4 regions of the Kluyvera sp. CHPC 1.2972 genome follow, and region 4 is predicted to be linked to each of the others. Evidence: predicted binding sites of a transcription regulator. Region 4 holds the regulator's gene; each other region holds the start of a gene.

Region 1 (4,216 bases), on a different contig from region 4:
TCAGCAGCCGGTCCGCTCTGCGGCGAATAGAGGATAAAGAGAACAGATCCTGAGACAGCCCGTTGGGCTGCCACAACGTCATTATTGCCATGATATATTCCGCCCGCGCAGGTGTCATTTCACATCATATTATTGTTAGCGTTCAGAATTAAGCGTAGAGGGGTTATTTATCGCTAGCCAGTATATTGTTAGAAATATACCGACAAGATTAAGCCGCACTTAATTTTATTTAACAGCGGGTTGGAATAGATAAGACTTAAGGGAAATATTATATTGCCGGGGCAATAATAACGGATGGCGCAGAACGCGCCATCCGGGATACTTATTTTTTCGCGACGGTTTCTTCGCCAACGAGGCCAATCTTCAGATAGCCCGCCTGGTGCAGGGTATCCATGACCTTCATCATCGTTTCGTAGTCCACGGTTTTATCCGCGCGGAAGAAGATGGTGGTATCTTTCTTACCTTCCGTGAGCGTATCAATCGCCGTCACCATGTTGTCGTCGGTGATAGGATCATTGCCGAGGAACATCGATTTGTCCGCCTTCACCGACAGATAGACCGGTTTATCCGGGCGAGGCTGCGGTTGGCTGGATGACGCTGGCAGATTCACTTTGACATCGACGGTTGCCAGCGGCGCGGCAACCATGAAGATAATCAGCAGTACCAACATGACATCGATAAACGGCGTCACGTTGATATCATGCATTTCGCCATTATCGTCCAGATTTTCATTAAGACGCATTGCCATGGGGCGTTAACCTACTCGTAATTTCTGGGCGGTACGCACCGGATGTACGCCGCTGGCGCTGAGGTCCAGGTCACGGCTTTGCAGCAGCAGAACCTGCGCCGCAACGTCGCTCAGGTTGGCTTTAAAGCCGCCAATCAGACGCGCAAAGATGTTATAGATGACCACCGCAGGAATCGCGGCGAACAGACCAATCGCGGTCGCCAGCAGCGCTTCTGCAATACCCGGCGCCACAACCGCCAGGTTAGTGGTCTGGGTCTGGGCGATGCCGATGAAGCTGTTCATGATACCCCATACGGTACCAAACAGGCCGACGAACGGGGAGATAGCACCGATGGTCGCCAGGAAGCCGTTACCACGGCCCATATGACGACCCACGGCCGCCACGCGACGTTCCAGACGGAAGCCGGTACGTTCTTTAATGCCTTCGTTATCTTCGGAACCCGCAGAGAGCTCCAGCTCGTTCTGCGCTTCGTTGATTAACTGGGAGCTCAGGCTATTGGCATCAAATGCGCCTGCCATTTCAGTCGCCTGATTCAGAGAACGCGCATCCGCTAACAGTTTCTGTTCGCGCTTGAGGCGGCGCTTATGGGAAAGAAGCTCAGCACCCTTGCTGAAGAAAAGAGCCCAGGTGACGACGGATGCCAGTATCAAGCCAATCATGACCACTTTAACCACGATGTCGGCATGATGATACATACCCCAAACGGAGAGATCCGCCTGCATCAAATTATTACCCACTGTGTATCTCCAGGACATAAATCACAAATTCTGAGCACAATAATATCAAAACATCGTCGAATTGATAGTAGTTCTCATTAGTATTTACATATTGACCCAAATCACACTTATTTTCCTTGCGCTTACGCAGTAAAAAAGTTTTCAGCCGGTTTTTTAGCAAAATTTTCTGCTGTTCGCGCAGGTAACGGTAGATCCCACGCGCAATCGTGTTAATTTAGCCATCCAGACGTATAAAAATAGGCAGATAAAAAATGGCAGACAAGCACCTCGATACCGCGCTGGTTAACGCCGGACGCAGCAAAAAATACACTCAGGGATCGGTGAACAGCGTCATTCAGCGCGCCTCCTCGCTGGTGTTCGACACCGTCGCCGCCAAAAAACATGCGACCCACAACCGCGCTAACGGCGAACTGTTCTACGGCCGTCGCGGCACCCTCACCCACTTCTCATTGCAGGAAGCGATGTGTGAGCTGGAAGGCGGCGCTGGCTGCGCGCTTTTCCCATGCGGCGCGGCAGCGGTCGCCAACACCATTCTGGCGTTTGTGGAACAGGGCGATAACGTGCTGATGACCAACACCGCCTATGAACCAAGCCAGGACTTCTGCACCAAAATTCTCGGTAAGCTGGGCGTCACCACCAGCTGGTTCGACCCGATGATCGGCGAAGGGATTGCCGAGTTGATTAAGCCCAACACCAAAATCGTGTTCCTGGAATCCCCTGGTTCTATCACCATGGAAGTGCACGATATTCCGGCCATCGTTGCCGCCGTGCGCCGCGTCGCGCCTGAAGCGATCATCATGATCGACAATACCTGGGCGGCGGGGATTCTGTTTAAAGCGCTCGATTTCGGTATCGATATTTCTATTCAGGCCGGCACCAAATACCTTATTGGCCATTCGGATGCGATGGTCGGGACGGCGGTATCTAACGAACGCTGCTGGGCGCAGCTGCGCGAAAACGCCTACCTGATGGGCCAGATGCTCGATGCCGACACCGCTTATATGACCAGCCGCGGTCTGCGTACGCTGGGCGTGCGTTTACGTCAGCATCATGAAAGCAGCCTGAAGGTTGCCGAATGGTTGGCGCAGCAGCCGCAGGTTGAGCGCGTGAACCACCCTGCACTGCCGGGCAGTAAAGGGCATGAATTCTGGAAGCGTGATTTTACCGGCAGCAGCGGCCTGTTCTCGTTCGTGCTCAAAAAACGCCTCAATGATGAAGAACTGGCAAACTACCTCGATAACTTCTCGCTGTTCAGCATGGCCTACTCCTGGGGTGGATTTGAGTCGCTGATTCTGGCGAATCAGCCGTCCGAGCTCGCCAGCATTCGTCCGGAAGGAAAAATCGATTTCACCGGCACGCTGGTGCGCGTCCATATCGGTTTAGAAAACGTTGACGATCTGATTGCGGATTTAGCGGCAGGATTTGCCCGCATCGTGTAACATGGCCTCAGCCCGGTAGCCTAGGCCATCGGGTGGGTTAACACTGTTTTTGATGCGTCGGTCAGGCGCGTCACCGATGTTGAGAACAGTCGGTCCCCGAAGTGATTGACCACCGTCGGCGTAAACCGTTTCCGCGTTGTTGTCAGTAAATCAGAACAGCGCGGCTTCATTTGTTGCGCACGCGATCAAGGTGTTCTTAATCTTTCGGGCGTACAATAAGCAAAAACGCTGTTCCACAGGAATGTTCATGGTCGTTATTCAAGATATTGTCGCCGCGCTTTGGCAGCACGATTTTGCTGCTCTGGCGAATCCGCACGTCGTGGGGGTCGTTTATCTGGTCATGTTTGCCACTCTGTTTCTGGAAAATGGCCTGCTTCCCGCTTCATTCTTACCCGGCGATAGCCTTCTGCTATTAGCGGGCGCGCTCATTGCGAAGGGCGTGATGGGCTACGTCCCCACTATTGCCATTCTGACCGCAGCCGCCAGCCTCGGCTGCTGGCTGAGCTATATTCAGGGTCGTTGGTTGGGTAATACCCGCGTGGTGAAAGGCTGGCTGGCGCAGCTGCCGGATAAATACCATCAGCGCGCAACCTGTATGTTTGACCGTCACGGTCTGCTGGCGCTGCTGGCGGGGCGTTTCCTGGCGTTTGTCCGTACCCTGCTGCCAACGATGGCAGGTATCTCCGGTCTGTCGAATCGTCGTTTCCAGGTGTTTAACTGGCTGAGCGCGCTGTTGTGGGTTGGCGTGGTGACGAGCTTAGGCTATGCCATTAGCATGATCCCGTTCGTCAAACGTCATGAAGATCAGGTGATGACCTTCCTGATGATTCTGCCCATCTTCCTGCTGGTTGCCGGGCTTCTGGGCACGGTGATTGTGGTGATTAAGAAGAAGTATTGCGACGCGTAATATTGTGTAGCCCGGCCGAGCAGCGCGACGCCGGGAATGGCTTCCGAGCTACCCCGGGGTCGGCGTAAACGTCTCGCCCGGGCTACGAATTACATTCCCCGCAGCCTTGCTGCATCCTCTCCCGGCGTCGTGCCGAAATAACGCTTAAACTCCCGGCTGAACTGCGACGCGCTTTCGTATCCCACCTGCATCGCCGCGGCGCTGGCCTTCAGCCCGTCATGTACCATCATCATCCGCGCTTTATGCAAACGATAGGTCTTCAGATACTGTAGCGGTGACGTGCTGGTCACCGACTTAAAGTTGTGGTGAAACGCTGACAGGCTCATATTGGTCTCAGCGGCAAGCTGGTCCACGCTGAGCGTTTCGGTGTACTGACTCTCGATA
Region 2 (4,216 bases), on a different contig from region 4:
GTCGTGGCGGCCAAGCGTTTTTGCCAATGCCGTCTGCATACCCCAGGTGTCGGTGTCGTAGTTCGAGTAGACCGTTTCCATGGTATTGGTGAAGCTGTCCGGCATGTAGGTCTGGTCGTGTGCTTCGGTGTGCTGGTAGTACACCTTGGTGGACATGCTGTCGATGAAGTCGTTCATCGGCGTCCAGTCATCTTTCAGGCTCAGCCCCCAGCGACGGGTCTGGCTGGTCTGCTGCGCGTTACCAATGGTCTTGCTGCCGCTGTCGTTCCAGACGTCATAATGGGTATGGTTGGTTTTATGGTAGTAGTCGAGGGTGCTGGTCAGTTTATGCTGATCGTTTGGTTGCCAGATCCCCGAGGTCATAAATGCGTCAGAGTGCCAGTTTGCCGGGAAAGCGTCGACGCTTGAGCTATTGGTGGTGGTCTCCTGACCATCACGACGGCTGTAGACGAAAATCCCGCGCAGGGTTTCATCACCGCCTGCCGCCGTCAGGCCGTTGTGCCAGCTGCGGTCAGCAGAGTCGTAACCGCTGCGGTAGCTAAAGGCGCTGGTTTTGCCCGGGTGCAGATAGTCGTCCGCCGATTTCGGCTGGAAGGAGACGTTGCCGCCGATAGAAGAGTTGGCGGTTTCGGTATCGGTGGCACCGGACTGAATATCGACGCTGCCGTACATGTACGGGTCAATGTAGTCGCGGCCAATGCCGAAGGTGTTCTGGCCGGCGCGGCTAACGTAGCTACGGCCGGTGGCGTTCGGCTGGGCGATACCGTCCACGTCGATACCGACGCGGTTGCTCTCGAGCCCGCGAATGTTGTAGCCGGTGTAGCCGCCGCGGTCGAAGCCGCTTTTGCCGTTGCCGGAGCCGCCGCTGGAGCCGGTCGCGCCAATCAGAGGTTCATAGCGCATGATGGAACCAAAGTCGTTGGCTCCTTTGTCCTGCAGCTCCTGCGCACTAATGGCGTGCTGGCTACCCGGTTTCAGCACCGGTGCGGGCGCTGTGACGGTCATCTGCTCGGCGCTGTCTACCGCCGCAGTTTTGTCCTGTGTGTCAGCCGCAACGGCAGAAGTCTGATAAATCGCTGCAAGCAAAGAGGTTACCAGTAGGCTTTTCTTGCACCACGCCTCTGATTGAATGGATTTGTACATAGTTGCCATGCCTTTCATCGTTATTAGTATTGGCTCACTTGCTACTTCCAGAAGTCGGCTTTTCCCTAAGCGCTTCGAACGACTCCGTTTAATGTGATGCGAATGGTAATGATAGGAATTATCATTTGCAATAAAGTTTGCAAATAAATCTCTATGCATGCAACAATTTGATTACAATTAGTCCTTTGATTCATCGCGAGAATACTATGACGCAGAAAGCCGCTATTACGGTCACCTACTGCTCCCAGTGCAACTGGATGCTACGCGCCAGCTGGATGGCGCAGGAGCTGTTGCACACTTTCAGCACCGATATCGCCTCGGTGACCCTGGTGCCCGGCACCGGCGGGATTTTTACCATTACCGTCGGCGAGGAACTTATCTGGGACCGCAAGCGCGACGAGGGCTTCCCGGATGCCGCCGAGCTGAAACGCCGGGTGCGCGACGTCTGCTTCCCGGAAAAACCGCTGGGCCACGTGGACAAGCACGAGGCATAAAGCGGCTGCGAAAGCACTATTAAACGTGTATTATTAATGCATCTTTATTGGTGAGGAACAGGCTATGGCAGGCAAACGCATCGACCGTGAGAAACGGACCATCCGCAGTATGATTGCGCTTTATCAGCAACGTTGCCCGCAGGCGCAGGACGATGCAGAGCACTACCAGGCGCTGAATGCCTATGCCGATAAACGACTGGATAAATGCGTGTTTGGCGAGGAAAAACCGGCTTGTAAGCAGTGCCCGGTGCACTGCTATCAGCCCGCCAAACGCGAAGAGATGAAGCAGATTATGCGCTGGGCTGGCCCGCGTATGCTGTGGCGTCACCCGATTTTGACCATCCGCCATCTGATTGACGACCGGCGTCCGGTGCCGGCGCTGCCGGAAAAATATCGCCCGAAAAAATAGCTACATCGTGCGGCAGTGACGGCGGTACTCCGACGGCGAACGCGCCGTGTGCTTGCGGAAAATTCGGCAGAAGTAGTTGCTGTCTTCAAAGCCGCAGTGATGGGCTATCTCTTTGATTTTCATCTCATATCCACGCAGTAATTTCTTTGCCAGTTCAAGCCGTACGGCGGTCAGATATTCATTGAATCCCACCGAACCGGACTTCTGAAACAGGTGCGACAGGTAGTTCGGCGTAATGTGGAACTTCTTCGCCACCGTCTCCCGGCTGAGCGCCTCGGCGGCGTGCTCGTCGATATACTCCTGAACGGCGAGAAACAGCTCTTTGCTCTTGCTCACCGTATCCGCCAGATGGGTAAGCTGATCGATACAGTGGCTCAGCAGCCCGCTTAGCACGATCTGCGCTGTGGGCATCACCGGGCGAATAGCCAGTTCGTTCATCGCCAGCAGCAGATACGATCCTACCCGCGGGCCCAGCCGCGCCACGTGCTGCTTACGAATCTCCACGAATTTTTTGCCGTCATACCGCTGCAGGCTGAAGCCGAGTTTCTGTTTGCTGAACAGAATGCTCAGCGTGGTGGCCGGGCCTTGCCACTGCGGGGCGTTCCAGCGTCCGCCGGGCAGATAGAGCGCCTGTAGCGGGCCCAGCGGCGCGCTCAGGCAATCGTCGGCAAGCTCGCCTTCCAGCACGATTTCCAAACGGGGAAACGATACGCTCATCGCCAGTTCCGGCGCGGGCTGTGAGGTTTGCGGAAACCGCACGACAAGGTCACTTTGCCGGGCAAGCAGCTGCTCCAGCACGGGGACGAGGGATTGCTCTGACATGCTCATGTCCTGGTTATTATTCTGGATTTTGAATCTCATCACACTTTATTTTGCTGTACACAAAAATCCAGTGTTGTGTAGCTATCTCATACAGAATGCCGACCGTTCGTGCAGTAACTTTTCATATATGTTGTGAAATGGTTAACAAAAGAGAGGGCGGTATGGACAAGCAAGCGGCATTCTGGCTGGAGGCGCTGGGCGCGAGTGGCGAACTGTCAGCGACAATGAAACATGAACTGGATACTCAGGGCTACACCATCGTCCACGGCGTGGCGGATGCCGACTGGCTGGCGGCGATGCGCGAGCGCATTGATTATCTGGTGGAAAAAGAAGGGGAGAACCTGGCGGTGGAGCACCATCAGGAAGAGACGGCGACGCGCGTGGCGAATCTCGTCAACAAGGGCGTGGTGTGGGAGAAAGTGTGGTCGCATCCGCTGATTCTGTCGGCCTGCCGCTATATCTTTGAGGGCGAGTTTAAAATCTCCAGCCTCAACGCCCGTGAGGCGCTGTACAACGGCGGTCATCAGCCGCTGCACGCCGACTGGAAAAAGCCGCGCCCGGATTTCCCGAAGGTTCACCTGGTCAACACCATCTGGGCGATTGACGATCTCTACGCCGCCAACGGCGCGCCGCGGATTATTCCAGCGACCCATCTGCGCCCGGAATTGCCGGAAGAGGTGTTGGAGGATGTGGGATTACCGCACCCGGATGAGGTGATTTTTGAGGCGCCGGCAGGCAGCGTGATGATCTACAACGCCCACGCCTGGCACGGCGGCACCACCAACCGCGAAGGCTCGCGCCGCCGGGTACTGCACGGGCTGTATATCGACCGGGCGGATACCGCTCAGCAGGATCAGCGCCGCTGGCTAACACCGGAAACGGCGAGCCGGTTGACCCCGGCGCAGAAGTGGTTGTTGGATGTGGAGTGAAAGGTAAAGACGTTAGCACGGCCAGCCCCTCTCCCTAAAGGGGGAGGGGCGCGCGGACCTATTGGCGTAGCGACTACCCCTGAGGCCCCCGCCGATACAACCGCCTCGGATGCCCAATATTCCCGTACTGAATCTCAATGACGATAAACCCAATCTCCACGCAGTACTCCAGATACCGACGTCCCGTCGTTTTACTGATCCCCGCCTCTTCGACGACCTGTTCAACCGACCAGCTTACTTCAGGACGGTCGCTAAAAATCCGCTGTACCCGCGCAAGCGTTGCAGGTTCAATTCCCTTGGTCGACGGCTGCCCTAACGGCTCTCCCGCGGGCAGGTTGAACAGCTTATCCAGCGCGTGTTGATCCACCACTTTCACCTGTTGCAGGGTGTGCTCCAGCAGCATAAAACGCTCCAGCGAA
Region 3 (4,216 bases), on a different contig from region 4:
ACGTCACTGTACGAAGCGGCGTTCTTCCAGTGGATCTGGCTCGAAGATCAGATCAACGCGGGCAACCTGCCGGAAGGCAGCGACCAGTTCAACAGCCTGCAGGAAAAGATCATCGAGCGCTTCAACGTGCTGCGCGAACAGCACGGCTTCCAGCTGCTGCATCTGACCTGCTGCCAGGACACCGTGGAAGATCGCGGTACCGTGCAGTATCTGCAGGACTGCGCCGCTGAAGCTGGCGTAGCGACCGAGTTCCTCTATGTTGATGAGATCGGCTTGGGCGAAAAAGGCCAGTTTACCGATCTGCAGGATCAGGTCATCAGCAATCTGTTCAAGCTCTATCCGTGGGAATACATGCTGCGCGAGATGTTCTCCACCAAGCTTGAAGACGCTGGCGTGCGCTGGCTGGAACCGGCCTGGAAGAGCATCATCTCTAACAAAGCGCTGCTGCCGCTGCTGTGGGAGATGTTCCCGGATCACCCGAACCTGCTGCCAGCCTACTTTGCCGAAGACGATCATCCAGAGATGGACAAATTCGTGGTGAAGCCGATCTTCTCCCGCGAAGGCGCGAACATTTCGATAGTCGAGAACGGTAAAACCATCGAGCAGGTGGAAGGGCCGTACGGCGAAGAAGGGATGATCGTGCAGCAGTTCCATCCGCTGCCGAAGTTTGGTGATAGCTACATGTTGATTGGCAGTTGGCTGATTAACGACGAGCCTGCCGGAATTGGCATTCGTGAGGACAGAGCGCTGATCACTCAGGATCTGTCACGCTTCTATCCCCACATTTTCGTCGAATAATCGTTAACCGATTAGCACCGACAGCATACTCAGGGAGCCCATTTCGATACCGTCTACCGGGATCGTGATGGGCTCTTCGCCATCCCAGGCACCCAGCACATAAAGCAGCGGCAGGAAGTGATCCGCCGTTGGGTTCGACAGCGAACCGCCCTCATGCGCCAGATAGTTCACCAGCGGATGCTCTTCTACCGGCCCTTTCCAGCTCAGATTCGCCTTCACATAATCGTTAAACGACGTGGCCCACGGGTAAGGCGTTGAATCGCCATGCCATTTCGCCGTACGCAGGTTGTGCACCACGTTACCGCTGGCCACCAGCATAATGCCTTCATCGCGCAGGCTCGCCAGCTTACGTCCGATCTCAAAGTGCCAGGCTGCTGGCTTCGTGCTGTCGATACTCAACTGCACCATTGGGATGTCCGCATTCGGGTACATCTTAATCAACACGCCCCATGAGCCGTGGTCAAAGCCCCAGGCCTCTTTATCCAGCGCCACCGGAACCGGTGCCAGCAGTTCAACCAGCTGTTGCGCCAGCGCCGGGGAACCCGGAGCCGGGTAATGGGTATCGTACAGCGCCTGCGGGAAGCCGCCGAAATCGTGGATCGTTTTCGGGGTTTCCATCGCCGTCACGCCCGTGCCACGAGTGAACCAGTGCGCGGACACCACCACAATGGCTTTTGGACGCGGCAACGTTTCACCCAGATGCCGCCAGGTACGGGTATAGAGGTTATCTTCCAGTACGTTCATCGGGCTACCGTGACCTAAAAACAGTGCTGGCATTCGGCTACGAGACATGATGTTATCCTTCCAGAGGGCATAATTTAATAACACCACATTAACCCGTTTTGAGTGAGGATAAACTCAGATAAGCGTGATGATGATCTTCAGAAAATTTGAATGTAAGGATGAAGTAAAGAATAGCGTCGCCTCTCGCCACGGCTGACGATTTTCAATATCATGAATGATAATCATTATCATAAGGAGTAAGCGATGTCGGTACCGCTGATTCTGACATTACTGGCAGGAGCTGCCACCTTTATCGGCGCCATACTCGGGGTGATCGGGCAAAAGCCGTCTAACCGGGTACTCGCCTTCTCGCTCGGCTTCGCCGCTGGCATTATGCTGCTGATCTCATTAATGGAGATGCTGCCCGCCGCGCTCGGCACGCCGGGAATGTCGCCGGTGTTGGGCTACGGCATGTTTGTCGTCGGCCTGATTGGCTACTTTGCGCTCGATCACGCCCTGCCGCATGCGCATCCGCAGGATCTGATGCAGAAAAACACTCAGCCGCTGCCGCGCAACATTCGCCGTACCGCCGTGCTGTTAACTCTTGGCATCAGCCTGCACAACTTCCCCGAAGGTATCGCTACCTTCGTCACCGCCAGCAACAACCTTGAGCTAGGCTTCGGCATTGCGCTCGCCGTGGCGCTGCACAATATTCCTGAAGGTCTGGCGGTTGCCGGGCCGGTCTACGCCGCCACGGGCTCAAAGCGCAAAGCGGTATTCTGGGCAGGAATTTCCGGCATGGCGGAAATACTGGGCGGCGTGCTGGCGTGGGCGATTCTTGGCAGCATGGTGTCACCGGTGCTGATGGCCTCGATTATGGCGGCGGTCGCCGGGATTATGGTCGCCCTTTCCGTCGATGAACTGATGCCGCTGGCCAAAGAGATTGACCCTAACAACAACCCCAGCTACGGCGTGCTGTGCGGCATGTCGGTCATGGGGATGAGCCTGGTGATTCTGCAATCGATGGGCATTGGCTAACGTCAGGCAATAAAAAAGCCCGGTGCGTATCGCAAACCGGGCTTCATCACGTAGGCCGCTAGATTAGCTGGCTTTACGCTCGTGTTCGCGACGGTAGGCTACCAGATCTTCGATGGTCACCAGCGCCATGTTATGTTTCTTCGCAAACTCGATGCACTCTGGCGCACGCGCCATGGTGCCGTCGTCGTTGGTCAGTTCACACAGCACGCCTGCTGGTTTGAAGCCTGCCAGCGTCACCAGATCGATAGTCGCTTCGGTGTGACCGCCACGGGTCAGCACGCCACCCGCCTGCGCGCGCAGTGGGAAAACGTGGCCAGGACGGTTCAGATCGGAAGGTTTCGCGTTGTCGGCAATCGCCGCGCGAACGGTGGTCAGACGGTCAGCGGCAGAAACGCCGGTGGTCACGCCATGAGCCGCTTCGATGGTGACGGTAAAGCCAGTGCCGTAAGCGCTGGTGTTGTTTTCTACCATCATTGGCAGATCCAGCTGTTTACGACGTTCGTCGGTGAGACACAGACAAACGATGCCGCTACCGTGACGGATAGTCAGCGCCATTTGTTCAACGGTCATGTTTTCGGCGGCAAAGATCATGTCGCCTTCGTTCTCGCGATCTTCGTCGTCCAGCACCATCGCACCGCGACCTTCGCGCAGAGCAACAAGCGCGTTTTCAACGCGTTCGAACGGAGTACCAAAAGAGGAAAGTAGCGTCTGATTCATGGTAAAAAAACCTCATTAATATTATGGTTACCAGAATCAGGGCAGTCTTAGGAGTGCCGATATAACGGCAAATAGATAACGCGAGCGGGTGCTTAACCCAACTGAATCGTTACTCTCTCCCATCCGGACTCTAACCGTCGGCCCCGGAATTACACCGGATCTGCTGACCTTCCCATGTTCATAGGAAGCGCTCGCGGGCTTTCAGCCGTAGCTGATTTACCGCCGGTGGGGAATTTCGCCCCGCCCTGAGAATAAGCGTACTTACTATAACGCCAATGACTATCTTCGGCAATGCATAAGCTTCGAACAATTCTGGTTTATCGCACCGGGATAAGACACTACAATAGCCTTCATGCCGACAGAATCAGGGAACAAGAGATGATCGACCCGAAAAAAATTGAACAAATCGCCCGCCAGGTCCACGAGTCTATGCCGAAAGGTCTGCGTGAGTTCGGTGATGATATTGAGAAGAAAGTTCGCCAGGTTATCCAGTCGCAGCTGACGCGCCTTGATGTGGTGAGCCGCGAAGAGTTTGATGTGCAGACTCAGGTTCTGCTGCGTACGCGTGAGAAGCTGGCGCTGCTGGAACAGCGGATTAGCGAGCTGGAAAACCGTGCGGCGGCACCGGCTGCGGACGATAAAGAGTAAATCGTTGTTGAGTGCCGGATGGCGGCTACGCCTTATCCGGCCTACAAATCGGATGCTCGGGAAGTGGTAGGCCGGATAAGCGTAGCGCCATCCGGCATCAATAGCGCACTACTTCTCGCTATCTTTCTGAATCTTCTTGATAATATTGGTTGTAGAACAACCATCTTCAAAGTTCAGCACCAGCACTTCACCACCGTTCGCCCACACTTCTTCGCTACCGGCAATTTGCTCTGGCTTATAGTCACCGCCTTTGACCAGACGATCCGGCAGGATCCCGGCAATCAGGCGCTGC
Region 4 (4,216 bases):
TTTGCCTTCTGCTTTGCAGCGGCATTTTTAAAAGTCAAAGAGGATATAACTATGCGTACGTTTAGTGGCAAACGTAGTACGCTGGCGCTGGCTATCGCCGGTGTGACAGCAATGTCAGGCTTTATGATGACTCCGGAAGCAAAAGCAGAAGGCTTCATCGACGATTCTACATTGACCGGCGGAGTCTATTACTGGCAGCGTGAGCGTGACCGTAAAGATGTAACCGATCACGATAAGTATAAAACCAACCTTTCCCACTCCACCTGGAACGCCAACCTCGACTTCCAGTCTGGCTATGCCGCTGACATGTTCGGTATTGATATTGCGGCGTTCACCGCGATTGAAATGGCTGAAAGTAGCGAAAGTGGTCACCCGAACGAAATTGCGTTGTCCTCTAAGAACAAAGGCTACAGCGAAGATTACAGCGGCGATAAGAGCGGTATCAGCCTGTACAAAGCGGCAGCCAAATTTAAATTAGGGCCAGCCTGGGCTCGTGCGGGTTACATCCAGCCAACCGGCCAAACGCTGCTGGCACCACACTGGAGCTTCATGCCTGGTACCTATCAGGGTGCTGAAGCCGGTGCTAACTTCGACTACGGTGATGCTGGCGCGCTGAGCTTCTCCTACATGTGGACGAACAACTACAAGGCGCCATGGCACCTTGAAATGGACAACTTCTATCAGAACGATAAGAAGACCAAAGTCGATTACCTGCACTCCATCGGTGCGAAATACGATTTCAAAAATGACCTGGTGCTGGAAGCCGCATTTGGTCAGGCAGAAGGCTATATCGATCAGTACTTCGCCAAAGGTAGCTACAAATTTGATATCCCTGGCGGTCCGCTGACCACCAGCTACCAGTTCTACGGTACGCGTGACAAGGTGAGCGATCACGGCGTCAACGATATCTATGACGGCACCGCGTGGCTGCAGGCGTTAACCTTCGGCTACAAACTGCAAGAAGTGTTCGACTTCCGTCTGGAAGGGACCTGGGTTAAAGCAGAAGGTCAGCAGGGTTACTTCCTGCAGCGTATGACGCCAACCTACGCATCCTCTAACGGTCGTCTGGATATCTGGTGGGATAACCGCTCTGACTTCAACGCCAACGGCGAAAAAGCGGTCTTCTTCGGCACCATGTATGACCTGAAGAACTGGGATCTGCCGGGTTGGGCGGTGGGTGCTTCTTACGTTTACGCATGGGATGCTAAGCCAGCGACCTGGCAGATGAACCCGGATGCGTACTACGACAAGAACAACAAGATCAAAGAGTCTGCCTACAGCCTCGATGTGGCATACACCGTTCAGGATGGCCGTGCAAAAGGCACGCTGTTCAAACTGCACTTCACTCAGTATGACAACCACTCCGATATCCCAAGCTGGGGCGGCGGTTACGGCAACATCTTCCAGGATGAGCGTGACGTGAAATTCATGGTTATCGCACCGTTCACTATTTTCTGATGCTAACGCGGCAGGGGGAAACTTCTGCCGCTGCTAAGAGGCTCATCGTATGAAAAAACTGATTATTGTTGCACTGATGGCCGCCGGGTTAACCGCCTGCGCTCAATCACCCGCACCGAAGGAAGATAGCAAGCTGAAGGATGCCTACAGCGCCTGTATTAATACCGCAGAAGGCAATCCGGATAAAATCCAGGCCTGTCAAAGCGTACTGAACGTGCTGAAGCAAGAGAAAGCGCACGAACAGTTCGCGAATCAGGAAAGCGTTCGCGTCATCGACTACCAGAAATGCATTAATGCCAGAAAGATGGGCAATGACGAAGCCGTAGCGAAAAACTGCGATAAGATTTGGCAGGAAATTCGCAGTAACAACGCGCCGCAGAAATAAGCTCACGTTGATACCAATAACCGCTGCTTGCAGCGGTTTTTTTACGCCTGAAGAACCGGGGGTATAAAAAAAGCCAGTGCGTGAGCAACTGGCTTTTTACGAATGGTATCGGGTTACTTTTCGATGCCTTCGTGGGCGTGTTCATCTTCACGGCAGTCGCCTTCAGCGCAGTGACCGTAGAGATAAAGGCTGTGGTTTGTTAAGCGGATACCGTGCTTCGACGCGATTTCACGCTGACGAGCTTCAATGGAATCATCGCTGAACTCGATCACTTTGCCGCAGTCGAGGCAAATCAGGTGATCGTGGTGATGCTGTTGGGTCAGTTCGAAAACGGATTTACCGCCTTCAAAATTGTGACGAGTCACGATACCGGCGTCATCAAACTGGTTCAGTACGCGGTAGACCGTGGCCAGGCCAATCTCTTCACCCATGTCGATCAGGCGTTTATATAAGTCTTCCGCGCTGACATGGTGGTTATCCGGTTCCTGAAGGACTTCCAGAATCTTTAACCGTGGAAGTGTGACTTTCAGGCCAGCCTTCTTTAATGCGGTGTTATTGTCAGTCATGCGGAATCTGTCCTGTTGCTAAACGATTAACTTCCATCAGCGAAAGTATCACAGAGAATGCACCCGAATTAATGCGTCTCATTATAGAATGACCCTATTGAAATGAAAACAGCAAGAGCCGGGTAAACTAAGCTTTCAAAAACGAGGCTTCACCGACAAACTGGCGATGAGACCGCGCTAAATCAGAAGATATTGTACAGGTATGCGCTCAAAAGTTAAAAAATTGTAGCTATTATTTTAATTGCTTTTACCTATTAATGCGGCGCGATTTATCATCGCGCCACAGGATAATCAGGCGTTTTTGATGTCTTCCAGATGCAGCTCTTCAGCCACCTGCTTAACCCATTTTTCAACGCGCTCAGCGGTCAGCTCAGGCTGACGGTCTTCATCGATAGCCAGGCCTACAAAGTGGTCGTCATCCGCCAGACCTTTAGACGCTTCGAAATGATAGCCCGCGGTCGGCCAGTGGCCGACGATAGCTGCGCCACGTGGTTCAATGATGTCGCGAATGGTGCCCAGCGCATCACAGAAATATTCCGCGTAGTCTTCCTGGTCGCCGCAGCCAAACAGCGCAACCAGCTTACCATTGAAATCCACTTCTTCCAGCGTCGGGAAGAAATCATCCCAGTCGCACTGCGCTTCGCCGTAGTACCAGGTTGGGATACCCAGCAGCAGAATATCGAATGCTTCCAGATCTTCCTTGCTGCTCTTGGCAATGTCGTGAACGTCAGCGACATCTTTACCAAGCTGTTTTTGAATCATTTTTGCGATATTTTCGGTGTTCCCGGTATCGCTACCGAAAAAGATGCCAACGATTGCCATGAGTAAAATAACCTCTTGAAACTTAATGAAATGGTGATGGCTTATTGCCCACAGATAAGGGCAATCATAGCAGAACAGAGAGGCGTGCGGAAACCGCTATCGTGCCGGACTGCACACTCTGCTACATGAAAGTGTATTTTGGGGGATTTTTCAGGCTTTCCCCTGTCCGTGCAGTTGGGCCAGTTGGCTCATCAGAATCTCTTCAATGAGTTCACTCCGGCTCATATCACGGGCAGTCGCCAGCTCGTTGAGTGCATCAACGGCTTCGTTATTCAGCTTCAGCTCCACGCGCTTCAGACCGCGCACTTTGTCGCGTTTTAACTGATTACGCTTATTAATGCGCAGCTGTTCGTCACGCGAAAGCGGATTAGTTTTTGGTCTTCCCGGCCGACGCTCATTTGCGAACAAATCTAAGGTCGTACGGTCCGTTTGTTCTTTTGCCATGGTTCTGAGTGACTTCGGGGAAACAAGCTACCGGGCGGTGCCCGGTGCAGACAGCGCGCAATCATACATCAGTGGGGCCCACACGCCAACGACCACGGCCATTCTGGCGCGCGGTCGATGCATTTTTAATCACTCGGCGAGATAACGGCGAATGGCTCGCAGCACCGCTTCCGGTTTTTCGGCGTGAACCCAGTGACCCGCGCCGGCGATAACGTGCGCTTTTGCCTGCGGGAACTGGGCCAACAGCGCATCGCGATAGGCTTCGGCCACATAGGGCGAATTGCCGCCGGGAATGAACAGGGCAGGGTGGTCCCAGGCAGGAATAGTCTCCCAGCCGACGATATGCGGGTATTGTTCCCACAACACCGGCACGTTAAAGCGCCAGGTGCCGTCGACAAAGGATTTCAGCAGGAACTGAATCACGCCTTCTTCTTTAAGGTACTCGCGCATCACCGTCGCGGCCTGCTGGCGGGTGGCCACGCCGGCGCTGGTCACCGCATTAATGGCAGCAAAAATCTCATCGTGACGGCGGACATGGTAA

Evidence for each region. Region 4 encodes Fur, which represses iron uptake genes when iron is present. Its sites were predicted from a motif close to ATAATAATGAGAACNACTATCAA; they were not measured.
Region 1: exbB (tol-pal system-associated acyl-CoA thioesterase) is a predicted target of Fur. The motif match lies at 1,548-1,570, and genes of this name have one in related genera.
Region 2: V6944_RS10605 (TonB-dependent receptor domain-containing protein) is a predicted target of Fur. The motif match lies at 1,246-1,268, and genes of this name have one in related genera.
Region 3: zupT (zinc transporter ZupT) is a predicted target of Fur. The motif match lies at 1,757-1,779, and genes of this name have one in related genera.

What each region holds. Positions count from the first base shown of each region.
Region 1 is NZ_JAPKIB010000004.1:264,355-268,570, reverse strand. It holds gene V6944_RS09570 (methyl-accepting chemotaxis protein) at 1-91, opposite strand, end outside; gene exbD (TonB system transport protein ExbD) at 323-748, opposite strand; gene exbB (tol-pal system-associated acyl-CoA thioesterase) at 755-1,486, opposite strand; gene metC (cystathionine beta-lyase) at 1,738-2,925, shown strand; gene yghB (DedA family general envelope maintenance protein YghB) at 3,173-3,832, shown strand; gene V6944_RS09545 (AraC family transcriptional regulator) at 3,922-4,216, opposite strand, start outside.
Region 2 is NZ_JAPKIB010000005.1:81,270-85,485, forward strand. It holds gene V6944_RS10605 (TonB-dependent receptor domain-containing protein) at 1-1,143, opposite strand, end outside; gene V6944_RS10610 (SelT/SelW/SelH family protein) at 1,350-1,637, shown strand; gene V6944_RS10615 (nitrous oxide-stimulated promoter family protein) at 1,702-2,046, shown strand; gene V6944_RS10620 (helix-turn-helix transcriptional regulator) at 2,047-2,868, opposite strand; gene V6944_RS10625 (phytanoyl-CoA dioxygenase family protein) at 3,030-3,797, shown strand; gene V6944_RS10630 (response regulator) at 3,871-4,216, opposite strand, start outside.
Region 3 is NZ_JAPKIB010000004.1:229,324-233,539, reverse strand. It holds gene V6944_RS09410 (glutathionylspermidine synthase family protein) at 1-798, shown strand, start outside; gene ygiD (4,5-DOPA dioxygenase extradiol) at 802-1,590, opposite strand; gene zupT (zinc transporter ZupT) at 1,786-2,559, shown strand; gene ribB (3,4-dihydroxy-2-butanone-4-phosphate synthase) at 2,623-3,276, opposite strand; FMN riboswitch at 3,384-3,533, opposite strand; gene ubiK (ubiquinone biosynthesis accessory factor UbiK) at 3,655-3,924, shown strand; gene hldE (bifunctional D-glycero-beta-D-manno-heptose-7-phosphate kinase/D-glycero-beta-D-manno-heptose 1-phosphate adenylyltransferase HldE) at 4,033-4,216, opposite strand, start outside.
Region 4 is NZ_JAPKIB010000007.1:178,324-182,539, forward strand. It holds gene chiP (chitoporin ChiP) at 52-1,458, shown strand; gene chiQ (ChiQ/YbfN family lipoprotein) at 1,508-1,843, shown strand; gene fur (ferric iron uptake transcriptional regulator) at 1,957-2,409, opposite strand; gene fldA (flavodoxin FldA) at 2,701-3,231, opposite strand; gene ybfE (LexA regulated protein) at 3,382-3,675, opposite strand; gene ybfF (esterase) at 3,805-4,216, opposite strand, start outside.